DNA from 2 places in the Actinomadura sp. 3N407 genome. Region 2 is predicted to be linked to the other one. Evidence: riboswitches for the same ligand, from Rfam matches in the RefSeq annotation. Region 2 holds a riboswitch; the other holds the start of a gene.
The links. Region 2 has a riboswitch for S-adenosylmethionine ahead of thrC (threonine synthase). Riboswitches for the same ligand answer to the same signal wherever they lie in the genome.
Positions count from the first base shown of each region.

Region 1 (9,032 bases), on a different contig from region 2:
CCTCTCACTGGCTGGACGAGGCCCACGAAGGCGTGTGCATCCCCATGAGCCCGGACGCCATGTCCAACGGTGTCGACTCCCTCAACGTCACCGCGGCCGCCGCCATCGCCTGCCACGCCCTCAGCCGCATGGTGCTTTCCTGACACCTGGGGGAGCGGTCCGATATCCCGATCACTTGCCGAACATGCCCCTGCGGGGCCGGCGATGCGTGCCCTTCAGCCGCTTCGCGGCGCCGGCCGGCAACCGCCGCCGTCCCAGCCTCAGCTGCGTCAGCAGCAGCGAGAACGCCACCAGCAGCGCCGCCAGCCACGCGATCTGCGTGCTGGCCATCCGCTCGAACGTGAGGTCCTGCGCGACGGGCGCCTTGTTCCCCTGCAACCGGCTATGCGGCGTCGCCGCACCCGGGCTGGGCGCGACGGACGGGTTCGGCGGCTGGATCGGCGGCAACGCCACCTCGGGCTTCTTCGGATCGAACGACGAGTTCGGATTCGGCGGCACGTACCCGCCATCGGAACCCGATGAGCCGTCGCCGCCAGAACCAGAACCAGAGCCGGAGCCACCCCCCGAACCATTGCCGCCACCGGAACCACCGGCACCGGAACCACCGCCGCCACCGGACCCGCCGTCCCCACCGGACGAAGAATCAGTGGGCGACGGCTTCGACGGCGGCTTGGTCGACGGTGGCTTGCTCGACGGCGGCTTGGTCGACGGCGGCTTCGAAGAAGACGGAGGATCGCTGGGCGTCTGCGTGGGTGGATCAGTTGGCGGCTCTTCCTCGACGGGCTCGAACACCACAGACGCTGGCTTGCTTTCCACCTTCTTCAGGCCACCGTCCAGTTTGCCCTCGACGGTCATCTTGACGGTCACTGTGACCGGGTCCTTGAAGGCGCCCTTGACCCTGACGATAGACGTGGCCGTCTCGCCGTCCTCGTTCACCGTGTCAAGGTCGCAGCGCGCATCCGTCACCGGGCAGCCCTCTGTGACGGTGGGCGTAACAGCGTCATTGCTCGAAGTCAGGTCGACATCGGTGATTTGGACGTCGGACGCGACACCAGACGTGGTGGAGACCGTGGCGATGACGGGTGCGGGGTCCTCGGCCTCGACCGGGGTCGTCGCCTTGAGCGTGATGGACAACGTCGGGGCCTCTGCCTCGGCGGCTATGGCGGATGCGCCGCCGGCGGCCAGGACGGCGGCCGTGCCGAGCCCGACAAAGATCGGTTTCACCGCTGATCGGCAGATCACTGCCGCAGCACCTCCGTCGCATCGCCGTTGAGCGCTGTGCCCGCACCTGTCCGAGGGATCGCCTCGAGAGTCATGCGAACACGGATCCGCGGGCCAAATCAACCCCGCGCGCCATCAGATCAACTCCTCCCGGACGTCCTCGACCTCCGACCCGGGAGCCCATGTCTGCCAGATGCCCTGGTCGATGCGGTCGAGCCCGAGACTTTCGGCGACCGGGGCCCGTCCGCCGGTGTATTCGACCCGCAGCCATGTTTCATGCTCGCCGACGATGACGAACCGTTCGCCGCGCCAGCGGCACGTCGTCCGGACGTAACGGAGGTCCTCGACCTCGGAGGCGGGGACGATGCGGCGGTAGCGTCCGGGACGCAGTTCTTCGAACCCGTCCGTCGGCCCCGGCGCGTACAGCCTGATCTCACCGTCGGCGCCCGGCGCCGCCTCGAAGTCGCGGCCGAGCCACCGCGCGACGTATCCGTCCCGGATCACTGTGCGGCCTCCGTCCGCCCGTCCCATGCGTCGGCGTTCGCGTCCGGCCGCAGCCAGGCGAGCCGGTCGGGATCGTACATGGCGACGAACCGTTCGGACCGGTCCCTGCCGAGGTAGTACATCTCCGCCCCGTACGGCAGGCGGACGCTGTCCACCTTGTACTCGCGGATGGAGCCGGCGCTTCCCGGTGCGAAGCCGCTTCCGGTGAACGGCGGCCGCTCGATCACCCAGCCGGCCTCGCCCCAGGTGGCCCTCTCCTCTTCGTCCCGTCCGCCGAACGGAATGCGGTAGAGGTCGGGGCAGTAGGCGGGCCACCGGATGACGTAGACGCCCTCATCGCCTGACGAGAACGACGAGCCTTCGTACAGGAGCCCCAAGGCCTCGTACAGCTGGACCGGCGTCTGCAGTTCGGCCACGTCACCCGTCGAGTGGACGAATCCGCCGACCCGGTCGTAGCCCTGCTCCAGGTACCACGCGACGTGCCCGTGCGGTACGACCTTCTGCATGATGGACGGCGAGGAGACGCGGTCGTCGAGGTCGGGCGGCATCTGCGGCGCCGGCTCGGGCCGCGGTGGCGGCAGCGGAACCTCGGGCCGCGCCTGGACGAGCCCGACTCGCACCGCCCATTCGCTGAGCGCCTGCACCTGGTCGCCGCGCAGCGACGCCCCGATGCGCGTTCCCGGGTTGAGCAGCATCGTCCAGTCTTCGCGGGGCCATGCGCCGATGAGTTCCCGGAAGTCGGCGTACACGAACCGGGATTCCGGCAGCACCTCACGCAACCGGACCAGCGACGTGAACACCTGGACCGACGACTCCGTCCGCAGTGCCGCGTCCCACCGGAACTCCCGCTGGACGGGCGTCACTTCGAGCGCCGCGTCGTCCGGGATCGGCACCAGGACGTTCGCGTTCAGCAGGACGCGCAGGAACGCGTCGGAGTCTCCGCTCAGCGTCGCCTCGTGCAGTTCCTGGTCGATCCGGTTTCCCGGTTCGAACGCCGCCTCCGGCTCGTCCGCGGCCCGCGGCGGCTGTTCCCCGAGCGCTTCCTGACCGCTTGCCGCGCCGGGGGCGACCGGCATGCCGGGGGCGCCCACCGGACCTGGAGTGTCGGACGTGGCGAAGCCGTCCGGCCCGGCCGGTCCAGGTTCCGCAGGGGCGGCGCCACCCTGGGGACCGCTCTCCTGCGAGGCTCCATGGGGATCGCCGGGTGCGTCCGGCATGTCGGGCTTGGCGTGAGCGCCTTGCATGGCCGGGCCGTGGTGTGCGCCGAGGTCGCCGCCCGCGTTCTGGTCTGCCGGAGCGTCTGGTTGACCGGTCGGCCCTGGGGACGGGCTCGGAACCGCTTGGGGGGCTACTCCGCCCGGCGCGGTTTCGTGGGAGCCGCTCGGCATGCCGGGCGCCGCGTGCCCGCCCTGCGGAGGCTGGTCCGTGCCGGAGGCCGGTCCATGGGCTGGGCCGGGATGGTGTGCGGCTGGTCCGGGGCCACCGGCGGCGCTCATGCCGGGCGTCGCGGGCGCGTCCGGTGCCGTTTCGCCGCTCTGCGGGCCGGGCCCCTGTGGTGGGGAGCCGGGCGGGCCCATACCTGCCGGTTCCCCTGGGACGCCCGCCGCTGTGGGCTCACGTCCGCCCTCGGCCGTTTCTCGGCCTGGCGTGTCGGTCGGGAAGCCTTGTGCACCCGCGCCTGGTTGCGGGGTCTCGCCGGGGACGACGTGACCGCCTGGGTGCTCTTCCGGCGCCGTCTCGCCGGGGCCGCCGGGGCCGCCGGGTGCGCTCGGCTGCCCCTGCGCGCCGGGTCCGGCTTGTGCGCCCGGGGTGTCGGGGGCGGTGAAATCGTCCTGCCAGGTCGGTCCACGTCCTGTGTGAGGGCCGCCGCCGGGGGCGCTCATGCCCGGGTGGCCGCTCGGTGCTCCGAGCGGGTCTGCGGTGTCGAACACCGACGCTCCGGCGGCACCTCGTGCGGCTTCACGAGGTGAGCCGGGTCCGTGAGCGTGCTCGCCGGGGGCCGTGGGTCCGCCCTGTGGCGTCTCGCCGACCTGCGGGCCTGGTCCCGGAGGCGCCACCGGGTCGGCGGCGGTCACGTCCGCGGGATTGGCGGGGGTGTCGGATGTGCCGGAACCTCCGCGCGGGCCCACGTCACCGTGCGCACCTCCGTCACTGTGCGGGCCTGCGGCGCCCGGTGCGGGCGCATGAGAGCCGCCGGGTGCGTCCGCGTGCCTGCCCGTCATGCCGAGGGCCGAGGGTTCGTGGGGTGCCGGTTCGCCGGGCGCCGATGGTCCGCGGTCGTCCTCGCGGTCGGCCGCGGCGGGGACCGGCGGGCCGGCGTGGGCGCCCGGTGTGTCCCGGGGGGACGTGTCGGGCTCGGACGGGACGGCGGGCGCCACGGGCACGGCGGGCGTGTCCGGCGGCGGGGGCGTGGACGCGGCCGGCGGTGTCGCGGGCTTCTCCGGGCGTGGGAGGCCGCCCAGGGAGCGGACCTTGTCGCCGGGCATGGCCGCGTCGATGGGCGTCCCCGGATTGATGACGAGGGTCCATTCGGTGTCCGGCCAGGCGGCGACCATGTCCAGGAGCGTCGGCATGATGAAGCGGGACGAGCCGATGGCCTCGTTCATCCACTTGAGGGACGTGAAGATCTGGATGGCCGTCCGGCCGTGGACGGGAACGGGCCGCCACGGGAAGCCGGCGTCGCCGGGGACGATGCCCCAGGGGGTGTCGGGGTCGGCGGGGACGAGGACCTGGGCGCCGAGGAGGATCGCGAAGAAGCCGTCGGTGTCGCGGCGGCGGGCGGCGTCGAACAGGCGTTGCTCGACGTCGTTCTGCGGTTCGAAGCCGTCCGTCATCCGCTGGGCGGCGCGCTGGTCCGCCCAGGTGGCGAGGCCGGGAAGCTGCTGGGCGAGGACGGTGCCGCCGGCGGGGGAGCCGGAGTTGATGGCCAGCAGCCAGTCGTGGTTCGGCCAGTAGCGCAGCGCGACGGTGAACGGCAGCTTGATGTACTCGGTGCCGGCCCCGGCGGCGCGGGCCGCCTCGATGAGACGTTCGGGGGACGTGAACACGGGGACGACGGTGGAGCCGTCGACCTCCCTGGTCTGCCAAGGGAACCCCGGACGGCCCGGACGCATCGTGTAGTCGGTGTCGTCGGGGACGGGCAGCAGCACGTCGGTGGCGGCGAGGGTCTGCAGGAACAGGTCGTGGTCGTTGTTGGCGGCGGCCCGGAGCAGTTCCCGTTCGACGTCGTTGGCGGGCTGGAACTCCTGCCGGGGCGACTCGCGGGGGAGGTCGCGGTGCTGGTCGCGGAGCTCCTCCCAGGGCGGGGACGCGCGGCCGACCTGGGGCGGGCGGCCGTCGCCCTGCGCCACCTGGCGGACGAACCAGGACGGCAGCCGCGCCTCGATCGGCAGCGCGGTGCGGACACCGTGGGCGGGCGCGTCGATGGCGAGCCACCAGCGGTTGTCGGGCCAGGTCTCGGCGATCTCGCCGAACCGGACGGTCATGAAGTGCTGGTAGGCCGGGCCGAGGCAGGCGCGCATCGCCGATGCCGACGTGTAAACCAGCACATGGACCCGGCCGTCCTCTTCTTGGGTCGGCCAGGACGGCTGCGTCTCGCCCGTGAGCATGCCGTCCACCAGGTCGGGCGGGACGGGGATGACGAGCTCGCTGTCCGCGATGAGGCGGAAGTAGCTCTCCTGGTCCCCGGCCCGTACGGTCTCCTGCAGTCGGTGCTCCAGTTCCGACGTGGGTCGCCACGCGTCGGCCACGGTCGCCACCCCCTGTTTCTTCCGTGCTCGTCCCCGCGCGACTGCCTACGCTACATGGGCGAACAGGACCAAAGAGCATATTCGCCTGACCGTGCGGGAGACTCCGCAGGTCAGCGCTCTGTCAGCTCGGCGAGGGCGGTGAGCAGCCGGTGAACGTGCTCCTCGCTCGTGCCGATGCCGACGCTGGCACGGACGGCGGCGCCCCGGTCGGCGGAGCGGTCCGCGCCGTCCCCGCCGAGCAGATGCCCGACGAAGGGGTGGGCGCAGAACTTCCCGTCGCGGACGCCGATGCCGTACTCCTCGGAAAGCGTAAGCGCGACGTCTCGGGCGTTCCAGTCGTCCACGGCGAACGACACGATCCCGACGCGCGGCGCCCGGTCGCCCCACAGCGTCAGTTCGCGGACGGACGGGAGCGCCGCGAGCCCCGACCGCAGCCGCCTCACCAGGCTCTCCTCGCGCGCGGCGAGTGCCTCCCAGGCGCCGGAGAGGGCGTCGCACGCGGCGGCCAGCGCGATGACGCCGAGGACGTTGGGGGAGCCGGCCTCGTGCCGCTGTTCGGCGGAGGCCGCCCACCGGGTCGTCCGGCCGACGGACGCGCTGGCGCCGCCGCCCTTCAGGTAGGGGCCGGCGGCGCGGAGCCAGTCGGCGCGGCCTGCGAGGACGCCCGCGCCGAACGGCGCGTACAGCTTGTGCCCGGAGAACGCGGCGTAGTCGAGGCCGAGCGCCGTCATGTCGAGCGGGCGGTGCGGGACGAGCTGCGCAGCGTCCACGGCGATGCGGGCGCCGTGCCGGTGGGCGACCCGCGCGAGTTCCCCGATCGGCCACAACTCGCCCGTGACGTTGGACGCGGCGGTGACGACGAGCAGCCGCGGCCCGATCGGGCATTCGCGCAGGGCGCGGTCGGCGGCGCAGATCGCGTCGGCGGGGGTGGCGGGCGCGGGCAGCCGCACCGCGCGCTTCCACGGCAGCAGCGCCGCGTGGTGTTCGGTTTCGAAGACGACGACGCTCGTCCCGGCCGGCACGGCGTGCGCGAGCAGGTTCATCGCGTCGGTGGTGTTGCGCGTGAACACGACGGCGGACCGCCGCCACGCGCCGAGGAACGAGCGGACCGTCTCCCGCGCCTCCTCGTACGCCCCGGTCGTGACCCGGGACGCGTAGCCCGCCCCGCGGTGCACGCTGCTGTAGTACGGCAGCGCACGGGTGACGGCCTCGTGCACCGCCTCCAGGCAGGGTGCGCTGGCCGCGTAGTCGAGGTTGGCGTAGGGGACGTGGCCGCCGTCCCGCACGGGCACCGGGACGTCCACGCCGATGACGCGGGGAACCGGGCGAACCCGGACCCCCTCGGCGCGCGTCACAGCAGGCGTGATGGGGGAACGGGCGAGCAGCGTGGGCATGCCGGAACCTTCCGGGTCAGGGACCCCGGGCAAGGCCGTCGGGATCCGCGCTTGCCGGGACGCGTCCGCGTCCGGCCAGGTCCTCACCCGGGGCACCCCATCGCGGACGAAGGGTTGCCGGCCAGCAAGCCGGGGCTTGACGCTGGCGCTCATGACCTAGTGCGGAAGTATATGCGGAGCCCGTCCGGGATCACGAGACCCGGGCCGGGGGAACGAGTGGGAGGGTGCGATGCGGTACGGGGTGGTTCGGGCGCTGGCCGGGGGCGTGGTGGCGCTCGGCGCGTCCGGCCTGCTGGGCGGGTGCGGGGCGCTGGGCGGCGGCCCCGGCGAGGTGTGCATCGACACGAAGAAGGCGTTCCAGCAGTACATCACCCAGGTCAGGAGCGTGCCGGCGTCGGATCCCGCGCAGTGGCGGCAGGCGACCGACAAGCTCGCCGGACGCCTCGACGACCTGGCGGCGAAGGCCGATGACGACGACCTGGAGAAGGCCCTGAAGTCGGAGGCGGACCGGCTCCGCGCCGCCGCCCCGGCCGTCGGCACCGGCGACGTGGCCCAGCTCAACACCGTGATGAAGGAGATACCGGCCCGGATCGGCAAAGCCTGCGAGTGACGGCCTCTCCGGGGTCGTCCGGGCTTTCCGGGCTGGGGCGCGCCACGTCCTGGCGGGTCTGGGGCGGTTTCGGTCAGCCGTCCCCGCCGGAACCGCCTCCACCGCCGCCGTCACCGCCTCCACCGCCGCCGTCGCCTCCGCCTCCGCCGTCACCGCCGCCGGGATCGCCGTCGTCACCGCCGCCTCCTCCGCCGGGATCGGTCGGGATGATCGTCGGCAGCCCGGTCGGCGGTGTCGGGCTCTCCGGTTCCTCGGGGCCTTCGGTCGACGGCGGCTCCTCCGGGCCGGTCGTGGGCGGCGGGCCCGTCTCGTCAGGCCCGTCACCGTCCGGAGACCCGTTCCAGCCGCCGCCCGGCCTGGTCGACGGAGACCCGAACGACTTCGGCTCGAGATCCTTGATGTTCACGGCGTCGCTCGTGTACGAGCGCCACACCTGCGCGGGCAGCGCCCCGCCGTACGCGCCGTAGCCGGGGATGTCCAGCGGCTTGCCGTCGCTGCGGAACATCGCGACCGACGTGGCCATCTGCGGGATGAAGCCGTTGAACCAGATCGCGCGGCCTTTGTCGGTGGTGCCGGTCTTGCCGGCGACGTCGCGGCCGTCGGGGAGCCGCGCCCCCGTCCCGGTGCCGCCCCGCACGACCTGCTCCATCGCGTACGTGGCGTCACGCGCGTTCTGCCGGCTGAACGCCCGCTCGCCCTTCTCGGTGAACGTGCGCTTGTGGTTCCCGTTGTCGGTGACGGACTTGACGACGAACGGCTCCCGGTACACGCCCTCGGACGCGAACGTCGCGAACACGCCGGCCTGCTGGACGGGATGCAGCGACACGATCCCGAGCGGGAACGTGGCGGCGGCCCGCTGCTCCGGCTTCATCTGCGACTTCGGGATGCCCATCTTCTCGGCCATCTCGACGATCTTCTCGTTGCCGATGTCCTGGCCGAGGTTCACATACGCGGTGTTGATCGAGTTCTGCGTGGCGGTGACGAGGTTCACCGTCCCGAAACTCCGGCCGCCGTCGTTCTTGACGGACGAGCCGTCGAAGTACTGCGGGGAACTGCCGTCATAGCTCGAATTGAGCGTCTCCCCGCTCTCCAGCGCGGCGGCCAGCGCGATCGGCTTGAAACCGGACCCGGCCTGCGCCCAGTCGCCGAAGGAGCTGCTCAGCGCCTCCTCCAAATAGCCGCGGCCGCCGTAGAACGCCAGGACCTGCCCGGTGGACGGGTCGACCGACACCGCCCCCGTGCGGATCTTCTTGCTCATTCCCTCCGGCGCGTTCTGCTCCACCGCCCGCTTCATCGCGTCCATCAGCCGCTTGTCGAACGTCGTGGTGATCTTCAGCCCGCTGCGGTTGATCTCGTCCTCGCTGTAGCCGTGGCGCTCGGTGAGCTCCTTCTTGGCCACGTTGACCATGTAGCCCTTCTGGCCCTTGAGGACGTCGGTGATCTTCTGCTTGACCGGGGTGGGGAACTCCATCGACGCCGCGTCCGCGGAGGTCAGGTAGCCGTCGCGCACCATGTTGCCGAGGACGGCGTTCCACCGCTGCTCGGCGATGGCGC
Region 1 covers NZ_JBQQBP010000028.1:53,761-62,792, reverse strand. Annotated here, with positions in the region: gene ACTWPP_RS40875 (TrmH family RNA methyltransferase) at 1-143, shown strand, start outside; gene ACTWPP_RS40870 (hypothetical protein) at 172-1,242, opposite strand; gene ACTWPP_RS40865 (hypothetical protein) at 1,357-1,725, opposite strand; gene ACTWPP_RS40860 (SseB family protein) at 1,722-5,483, opposite strand; gene ACTWPP_RS40855 (aminotransferase class V-fold PLP-dependent enzyme) at 5,585-6,868, opposite strand; SAM riboswitch class IV at 6,911-7,025, opposite strand; gene ACTWPP_RS40850 (hypothetical protein) at 7,098-7,478, shown strand; gene ACTWPP_RS40845 (transglycosylase domain-containing protein) at 7,552-9,032, opposite strand, start outside.
Region 1: linked by a shared signal. The riboswitch ahead of ACTWPP_RS40855 (aminotransferase class V-fold PLP-dependent enzyme) and the one ahead of thrC (threonine synthase) in region 2 are both predicted to bind S-adenosylmethionine.

Region 2 (9,032 bases):
CCCGGGGTGAGGTTGCGGACCCGCTCCACCACGACGCCGCCCTCGAGGCCGGCGTTGACGGCGATCTGCTTGAGCGGCTCCTCCAGAGCGCGCTTGACGATGTTGGCCCCGGTGGCCTCGTCGCCGGCGAGCTCCAGCTTGTCGAACGCCTTGGTGCCGGCCTGCAGCAGCGCCACGCCACCGCCGGGGACGATGCCCTCCTCGACCGCGGCCTTGGCGTTGCGGACGGCGTCCTCGATGCGGTGCTTGCGCTCCTTGAGCTCCACCTCGGTCGCGGCGCCGGCCTTGATGACCGCCACACCGCCCGCGAGCTTGGCCAGGCGCTCCTGGAGCTTCTCACGGTCGTAGTCGGAGTCGGTGTTGTCGATCTCGGTGCGGATCTGGTTGACCCGGCCCGCGATCTCGTTGGCGTCACCGGCGCCGTCCACGATCGTGGTCTCGTCCTTGGTGATGACGACCTTGCGGGCGCGGCCCAGCATGTCGGTCGTGGTGTTCTCAAGCTTGAGACCCACGTCCTCGCTGATGACCTGGCCGCCGGTCAGCGTGGCGATGTCGCCCAGCATGGCCTTGCGGCGGTCGCCGAAGCCCGGCGCCTTCACGGCCACGGACTTGAAGATCCCGCGGATCTTGTTGACGACCAGGGTGGCCAGGGCCTCGCCCTCGACGTCCTCCGCGATGATGAGCAGCGGCTTGCCGGACTGCATGACGCCCTCGAGGACGGGCAGCAGGTCCTTGTTCGCCGACGCCTTGCCCTGAACGATCAGGATGTACGGGTCCTCGAGGACCGCCTCCATCCGCTCGGGGTCGGTCACGAAGTAGTGCGAGATGTAGCCCTTGTCGAAGCGCATCCCCTCGGTCAGCTCGAGCTCCAGACCGAAGGTCTGGCTCTCCTCGACCGTGATGACGCCTTCCTTGCCCACCTTGTCCATCGCCTCGGCGATCATCTCGCCGATCTGCGGGTCGCCGGCGGAAATGGAGGCGGTGGAGGCGATCTGCTCCTTGGTCTCCACGTCCTTGGCGAGCTTGGACAGCTCCTCGCTGACCCGCTCGACCGCGGACTCGATGCCCCGCTTCAGCGACATCGGGTTCGCGCCGGCCGCCACGTTCCGCAGGCCCTCGCGCACCAGCGCCTGGGCCAGCACGGTGGCGGTGGTGGTCCCGTCACCCGCGACGTCGTCGGTCTTCTTCGCTACTTCCTTGACGAGCTCCGCGCCGATCTTCTCCCACGCGTCCTCGAGCTCGATCTCTTTCGCGATCGACACACCGTCGTTGGTGATCGTGGGGGCGCCCCACTTCTTCTCCAGCACGACGTTGCGGCCCTTGGGACCAAGGGTCACCTTGACGGCGTCGGCGAGCTGGTTCATGCCGCGCTCGAGGCCGCGCCTGGCATCCTCGTCGAACGCGATCATCTTTGCAGCCATAGGCTCCAGTCCTCCCGGAACAAGGTGGCTTAGACGGATCGAGCCGACGCCCGCGACGGACGGCCCCCGCCGACGACTGCCATTCCGTCGCCGGACTGAGGCCTCATCGCCCCGACCCAAACTGTGAAGTTGTCACTCTCCACAGCAGAGTGCCAACCGTTTTTTAGCACTCTACCCTGTCGAGTGCAAGCGCCGCGCACCCTGACCGGGGGAAGGTTCATCTGCGGGACCCGACCCGTTCTCACCTGGGCCGGAGTCCGGTCCGGGAGCTTCCCGGGTGTGTCGCCGTGATCCACCGTGTGGTCGTCCGCCGGTGTTCACGGAACACTGGCCCGATGGTGAGGCACCGGAGGGGCGGTCTGTTCCGCGCCCGGCGGTTGGAGTCTCCCGCGCTGCACCAATGCGCCGGTTCACGTTCTCCGATGCAGTGAGCATACGTGCTCTGAAGCGTGCCCACCGAGTGCCCGGCGCGAGCCGCCGTTGAACAGGTCAGGAATCGAGAAGCGACTACGGCCGGCCCGTGGCTAGCGTCAGCGGGCATGGACATCAAGCTGCAAGTGAGCGCCATCATGCTCGGCGTGAAGGACGTCGCACGCGCCAAGAAGTTCTATGTCGAGGGACTGGGCTGCGAGGTCGTCCAGGACTACGGCGGTTTCGTCAAGTGCGGCCTGGGCGAAGGATCATCGTCGCTGGCACTCTACGAATGGGACGCGGCGGCACAGGACGCCGGCGTCTCCGCCGAGGGGTCCGGGTTCCGCGGCTCCTCGTTCCACTTCATCACCGACTCCAGAGACGCGGTGGACGAGGTCGTGCGCGCCGCGGTGGCCGCCGGCGGCACCGTGGTCAGGGAGGCGGCCGCCACCGAGTGGGGCGGGTACTTCGGCTACTTCAGCGACCTCGACGGCTACCTGTGGAAGGTCACCACCGCCACTTGAGGGCCCGCCGCGCGGTCCTGGCGCACGGTGGTGCGCCAGGACCGAGCCCGGGCTCAGCCGCCGGCGACGGCGGGGATGATCGAGATCTGGGCGCCTTCGGGCGTGGCGGTGTCGAGGCCGTCGGCGAAGCGGACGTCCTCGTCTCCCACATAGACGTTCACGAACCGGCGGATCTTGCCGTTGTCGTCCAGGATGCGGGCGGAGATGCCGGAGTGGCCGGCCTCCAGGTGGGCGATGACGGCGCGCAGGGTGGCGCCCTCGGCCTTCACCTCCGCCTCGCCGCCGGTGTAGGTCCGCAGGATGGTCGGGATACGGACGGACACGCTGCTCATGGTGCTCCTCTCAGGCCAGGCCCGCGGCGCGGAACGCCTCCAGGGACGGGGCGATGTTCGCGGACGGGGCGACGACGGGCGCGACGGCGTCCAGGGTCTTCAGGCCGTCCCCGGAGTTGATGATGACGGTCTCGGCGGACGGGTCGAGGGTGCCGGCCTCGACGAGCTTGCGGAGGGTCGCGACGGTGACGCCGCCCGCGGTCTCGCCGAAGATGCCCTCGGTGCGGGCGAGCAGCCGGATGCCCTCGACGACCTGCTCGTCGGTGACGTCCTCGACGGCGCCGTTGGTGCGACGGGCGACGTCCAGGACGTACGGGCCGTCGGCGGGGTTGCCGATGGCGAGGGACTTGGCGATCGTGTCGGGCTTCACCGGGCGGACGACGTCGTGGCCGGCCTTGAACGCGGCGGCGACCGGGTCGCAGCCGGCGGCCTGGGCGCCGAAGACGCGGTACGGCCTGTCGTCCACGAGGCCGAGCTTGATCAGTTCCTGGAACGCCTTGTCGATCTTGGTGAGCTGGGAGCCGGACGCGACCGGGACGACGATCTGGTCGGGCAGCCGCCAGCCGAGCTGCTCGGCGATCTCGTAGCCGAGGGTCTTGGAGCCCTCGGCGTAGTACGGCCGGACGTTGACGTTCACGAACGCCCAGTCCTCCTGCTCGCCGGCGATCTCGGACGCGAGCCGGTTGACGTCGTCGTAGTTGCCGTCGACCGTCACGAACGTGCCGCCGTACACGGCCGTCGTGATGATCTTCTGGGATTCCAGGTCGGACGGGACGAACACGGCGCTGCGGATCCCGGCGCGGGCGGCGGCCGCGGCGACGGCGTTCGCGAGGTTGCCGGTGGACGGGCAGGCCAGCACCTTGAAGCCCAGTTCGCGGGCGGCGGCGAGGGCCACGGCGACGACGCGGTCCTTGAACGAGTGGGTCGGGTTGCCGCTGTCGTCCTTCACCCACAGGCTCCGCAGGCCGAGGCTCTCGGCGAGGTTGTCGGCGCGGACGAGGCGCGTCAGGCCGGGCTCGGTGTTGGGCGTGTCCGCCACGGCGGACGGGACGGGCAGCAGCCCGCGGTACCGCCAGATGTTGCGGGGCCCGGACTCGATGGCCGCGCGGGTGACGCCCCCGAAGTCGTAGGCGATCTCCAGGGGGCCGAAACACTCGTCGCACGCGTAGAACGGGCCGAGGTCGCGTGTGGAGCCGCATTCGCGGCAGACGAGGCCGGTAGCGGGTCCGAGGTCAGTGGCAGACGTGAGTGCCATGAAGCGAGGCCTTTCCCCCATCTTCCCTGCGCCACCTTGGTCGCAGGCCGGAGTTGGCACCATCTCCCGGCCGGCCTCGCAGGATCGCGAGCGCACCTGAGCCGGGTGGTTGCCGGGGCTTCGCAGGGCCGGTCCCTCCACCCCTCTGGATGAGCAATATTCAGTTGTGAGAACGAGCCGCGTTTTGAGCTCGTATGCGTCGACTTTACATGATCTGACCGGATGCCAGACGGCTGGGTCCACTGGCTGAGACGTTACCCGGATGCGTTCTTGATCACGCCGGTTCTTCGCGGCGGGCGGTGCGCTGGGTGGGGTCGAGGAACACGTGCCGGACGGTCGGCAGCCGCTCCCTGAGCCTGCGGTCGATCTCGCCGGCGACGTCCTCGGCCTGGTCGGCGCTGATGTCGTCGGAGAAGTTGACCTTGGCGGCGACGAGGATCTGCTCGGGACCGAACATCGCCGTGCTGTCCTCGAACAGCGCCGCCTTGAACGTCAGATCGGGTGACCTGCGGACGTGCTCGACGATGCCGCGGCCGTCCGCCCGGGTCTCCATGCGCGCCTGGTAGAGGGCGCGTATCCAGGACGTCCCCTCCAGCACGGCCGCGAGGCCGAGGACGGCGTAGGCCAGCCACACGCTCGTGCCGGTGCCGCCGCGGCCCATCATGGTCAGGATGCCGTAGAAGATGGAGAACCCGGCCCCGGCCACGAAGATCCCGAACGCGGCGAGCAGCGACCAGACGTACCGCTCGTTGCCGTACCCGAACGGATGACGCCGGTCGGGGGGACGTTCGCTGCGACCAAGGGACGCGAGGAGGAAACCCTGGTTGAGGGTGTCCCCCATCGAGTGCGCGCGCTCTCCGCGAGCATCGCGCTGGACCCGGCCAGGACGCCAGCGACCAGTTTCGCCATGGCGAGGATGAGGTTCGCCGCACCGGCGACGAGCACGGTCTTCGTCGTCTCGGCCCTGCTCATCCGGGTCGACTACCCGTCGCGTTTCGCCCTAATCCAGACGGATCCGGCAGTGGCGTGAACCACGTGGGGCACTTTGAAGCGCCCGGGTCCCAACTGAGACCCTGCCGGTATGAGCCAAGTGCTGGTGGCATCGAATCGGGGCCCGGTGTCGTTCTCGTCCTCGCAGGACGGTGCGCTCACCATGCGGCGCGGGGGCGGCGGGCTGGTGTCGGGCCTCGCCGCCGTCACGGGAGCCCCGCGCAACCCCGGGCCGTCCCACCCCACCGGGACGGCGTCCGAGGCGGCGGACGTGCTGTGGGTGTGCGCGAGCCTGGGCGAGGCCGACCGGACGGCCGCGCGCCGTTCACCCGACGGCCGCATCGACCTGGCCGGGTACGAGACCGGCGGCGCGGCCGTGCGGATGCTCGACATCCCGGAGGCCACGTTCCACCGCGCGTACAACGCGGTGGCCAACTCGACGCTGTGGTTCGTCCACCACCTTCTGTACGACACACCGCGCAGCCCGCATTTCGATGCCCGTGCCCGCCGCGACTGGCAGTCCTATGAGGCGTACAACGCGGCGTTCGCCGACGCCCTCGCACGGGACGCCGCGCAGGGCGCGAAGGCGGCGATCCAGGACTACCACCTGTCACTGGCTCCCCGGATGCTCCGCGACCGGCGCCCCGACCTGAAAATCGCCCACTTCTCGCACACGCCCTGGGCGCCGCCGGAGTACTACAGCCTGCTCCCGGACGACATCGGCAGACAGATCCTTCTGGGCATCCTCGGCGCCGACCACGCGGGGTTCCTCACCGAGCGGTGGGCTTCCGCCTTCCTCGACTGCTGCGAACTTCTGCCGGGAGCCCGCGTCGACCGTGTCGCCCGTACCGTCACCTGTTCGGGACATGTGACGCGTGTAGGCGTCCATGGCCTCGGCATCGATGGGACGGCTTTGCGCCGGCGCGCCGCCGAACAGGACGTCGTGGAACGGGCGCGCGCGCTGCGTGAACAGGTGGGCGACCGTCAGCTCATCGTGCGGATCGACCGGACGGAGCTGTCCAAGAACATCGTGCGTGGCCTCGCCGCCTACCGCGAGCTGCTCCTCAACCATCCCGAGTGGCGCGGACGCGTGGTGCACCTCGCGTTCGCCTACCCGTCCCGCTACGACCTCCCCGAGTACCGGGAGTACACCGCGGCCGTCCAGCGGACCGCCGAGCAGATCACCGACGAGTTCGGCACGGCGGACTGGGATCCGCTGATCCTGCAGGTGAACGACGACTATCCGCGTTCCCTCGCCGCCTACGGCATGGCCGACGTCCTCCTCGTCAACCCGATCAGGGACGGGATGAACCTCGTCGCGAAGGAGGGGCCCGTCCTGTCGGAGCGCGGTTGCGCGCTCGTGCTGTCCAGGGAGGCGGGCGCGGCGGCGGAGCTGTCCGAGGACGCGCTGATGGTCAACCCGTACGACGTGTCGCAGACCGCCGAGACCCTCCACAAGGCCCTGCTGATGCCGCGCGCCCAGCGCTCCGAACGCTGCGCCCGCCTCACCGCCGCCGCGACGGCCCTCCCCCCGCAACGCTGGTTCGCCGACCAGCTCGCCGCCCTCGACTGACGGCGCATGACCACCGGTCTCTGAGGCGTGGGCGGGGCGAGCCGGTGATGGCGCAGTGTCCAGGGGAATGGCCGGTGTGCCGCGGTGAGGGGCGGCCGGGCGCCGCCTCCACCCGAGCGGCCCCCGGCCGATGGCTCCCCGGTCACATGGTGGGCGTGACGGTGCTCTGCGCCGCCAAGAGGCACTCGACCGGGTTCGGTTCGTGGTGCTGTTTCCAGCGTTCGCGCAGGGCCGCCTTGCGCTGAGCCATGCGGCGGTGGGTGCTGGTCTTGGTGAACCGGGCGAGCTGGGACGCGGGCGGTTTCGGCAGTCCGCTGGGCTCGTAGCCGTACTCGGCGAGCCGTTCACCGAACGCGGCCTCCGCAAGGCTGATCTCCCAGGAGTCGAGGCGTTCCGCCCAGGACCCGATGCGGCTGGTCGTGACGGAGTCGTGCGTCCGTCCATGCCACTTCTTGCGCGGAGGGACGGTCCGCTTGGCCAGGCCCTCGGGGCGGGCCATCGCCGGGTCGAAGTCCTCGCCGAGGAACCCGCAGAGCCGGGTCAGCTCGTCGGCGGGGTCGGCGACGAGCCGCTCGTACTGCATCTCGTAGTAGGTGTCCGGGCCGAGGCGCTCGGCCAGCCGGCGTCCCCGGTCGATCGCCTCCCGCCACGCGGACACGGCGTGGTGGAGGTCCTTGTCGTACCAGGGCATCTCCATCAGCGAGGCGACACAGTCGCGCCCGTCCCGGACGAGGTGGACGAACTGCGCGTCCGGGAACAGCCGCAGCAGCGTGCCGACGTGCCGGAAGTAGCTCGGCCGCTTGTCGCCCCAGCGCGGCTTGCCGTGCCGGCGGGCGTACGCGCGGAACACGATGCCGATCGCCGAGCCGAGCGTCGGCGGCCCCGCGACGATCTCGTCGACGATCTCGCCGGCGTCCAGGCCGAGCGCGTGGAACTTGGTCGTCTTCCCGGCCGTGATCCACTCCGCCAGCGCGCGTCTGTTCTCCCTCTCCCGGAGGTCACCGAACTCGCACCGCCGCGAATAGGCGGGGATGAGGAACTTCGTCTCCGCCGGGATCGCGATCCGGGAGTGCGAGTGCAGCATCAGCTGCAGCAGCGTCGTCCCCGAGCGGGGACACCCCAGGACGAAGATCGGGCGGTCGTGGCGGGGGTCCGGGCCTGATGACATGCACGGCATGCTGTCCCAGGCACCAGGGTCGCGGCCCTGGTCATGAAGGCACCCTTGCCCGCCGATTACCGACGTTTGACGGTGTCGTCCCACGTGCCCGTGCCCGTGCCCGTGGCCGTGCCCGGTGCCGCCGGGCACCCGTCACGGGCCGCGCCCGGCGACGGTCAGGTGGACGATCAGGTGTAGGACTCGCCCAGCGTCTGCCTGACCTGCTTGCGCGCCTCGTGGATGCGGGACTTGACCGTGCCGAGCGGAAGGCCCAGCTGCTCGGCGATCTCCGCGTACTCCAGCTGGGAGACGTCCCGCAGGACGAGGGCCTGGATGAGGTCGGGCTTGCGGGCCTCCAGGTCCTCCATGGCGTCCAGGATGTCGACCCTGGAGCCCGCGATGACGCTGGTCCGGCGCGGGTCGGGGCGCTGCTGCGGCAGTTCCCCCGCCTGCTCCACCGAGCGCCGCTTCAGCGACCGGTAGGTGGAACGGGCGGAGTTGGAGACGACGACGTGCAGCCAGGTGCTGAACCTCGACCGCCCCTCGAAGCGGTGAATGTTCCGCGCCACCTGCAGCAGTGCGTCCTGGCAGGCCTCCTCGGCGTCCTGCCGGCAGGGCAGGAAGCGGGAACTGTGCCGCAGGACGTCCGGCTCGATCTTGCGGAGAAGCTCGTTGAGGGCGCTCTGGTCGCCCTGCGCGGCCTTGACCGCGAGCTCCTCGGTCTTCTCGTCGAATGCCATGCCGCCTCAATGCTCGTTCGCGCACTCACCCCGTTGTTGGGATGATACGGGAGTGTCTTTCCCACCATCAGTAGGCCGTTACCGGATCGATCGCGTCCTGGGTTCGGGGGCGTTCGCCTCTGTGTGGCTTGGGCAAGACGACGCCCTGGAGTCCCAGGTAGCGATAAAAGTCCTGTCTGGCAGCCTGATCGACGATCTGGACGTGCGCAACCGTTTCCTGGAGGAGGCCCGGATACTGCGCCGCGCCGACTCCGAGCGGCTCGTCCGCGTCCACGACATCGGCGAGCTTCCGGACGGGCGTCCCTACTTCGTCATGTCGTACGCGGACCGGGGAACGCTCGGCGACCGCATGCGCGAACGGCCACTTCCGGTCAGCGATGCGATCGCCCTCGCCGAGGAGATCGCGTACGGGGTCGAGGTGATCAACACGCTGGGCGTGATCCACCGCGACCTCAAGCCGTCCAACGTGCTGTTCCAGTCGACACCGGACGGCGGCGAGAAGCTGCTGATCGCCGACCTCGGGCTGGCCAAGGCCCTCGCGCACGCGTCCGGCGCGTTCACCCTGCCGGTCGGCACGCCGGGGTACATGTCGCCGGAGCAGGCGAGGTTCGGCGGCGGCCTGGACGTCCG
Region 2 covers NZ_JBQQBP010000034.1:2,913-11,944, forward strand. Annotated here, with positions in the region: gene groL (chaperonin GroEL) at 1-1,421, opposite strand, end outside; gene ACTWPP_RS42525 (VOC family protein) at 1,961-2,356, shown strand; gene ACTWPP_RS42530 (MoaD/ThiS family protein) at 2,410-2,688, opposite strand; gene thrC (threonine synthase) at 2,699-3,943, opposite strand; SAM riboswitch class I at 3,958-4,099, opposite strand; gene ACTWPP_RS42540 (cation diffusion facilitator family transporter) at 4,218-4,784, opposite strand; gene ACTWPP_RS42545 (hypothetical protein) at 4,788-4,973, shown strand; gene ACTWPP_RS42550 (alpha,alpha-trehalose-phosphate synthase (UDP-forming)) at 5,025-6,506, shown strand; gene ACTWPP_RS42555 (sulfotransferase family protein) at 6,649-7,674, opposite strand; gene ACTWPP_RS42560 (RNA polymerase sigma factor) at 7,851-8,402, opposite strand; gene ACTWPP_RS42565 (serine/threonine-protein kinase) at 8,401-9,032, shown strand, end outside.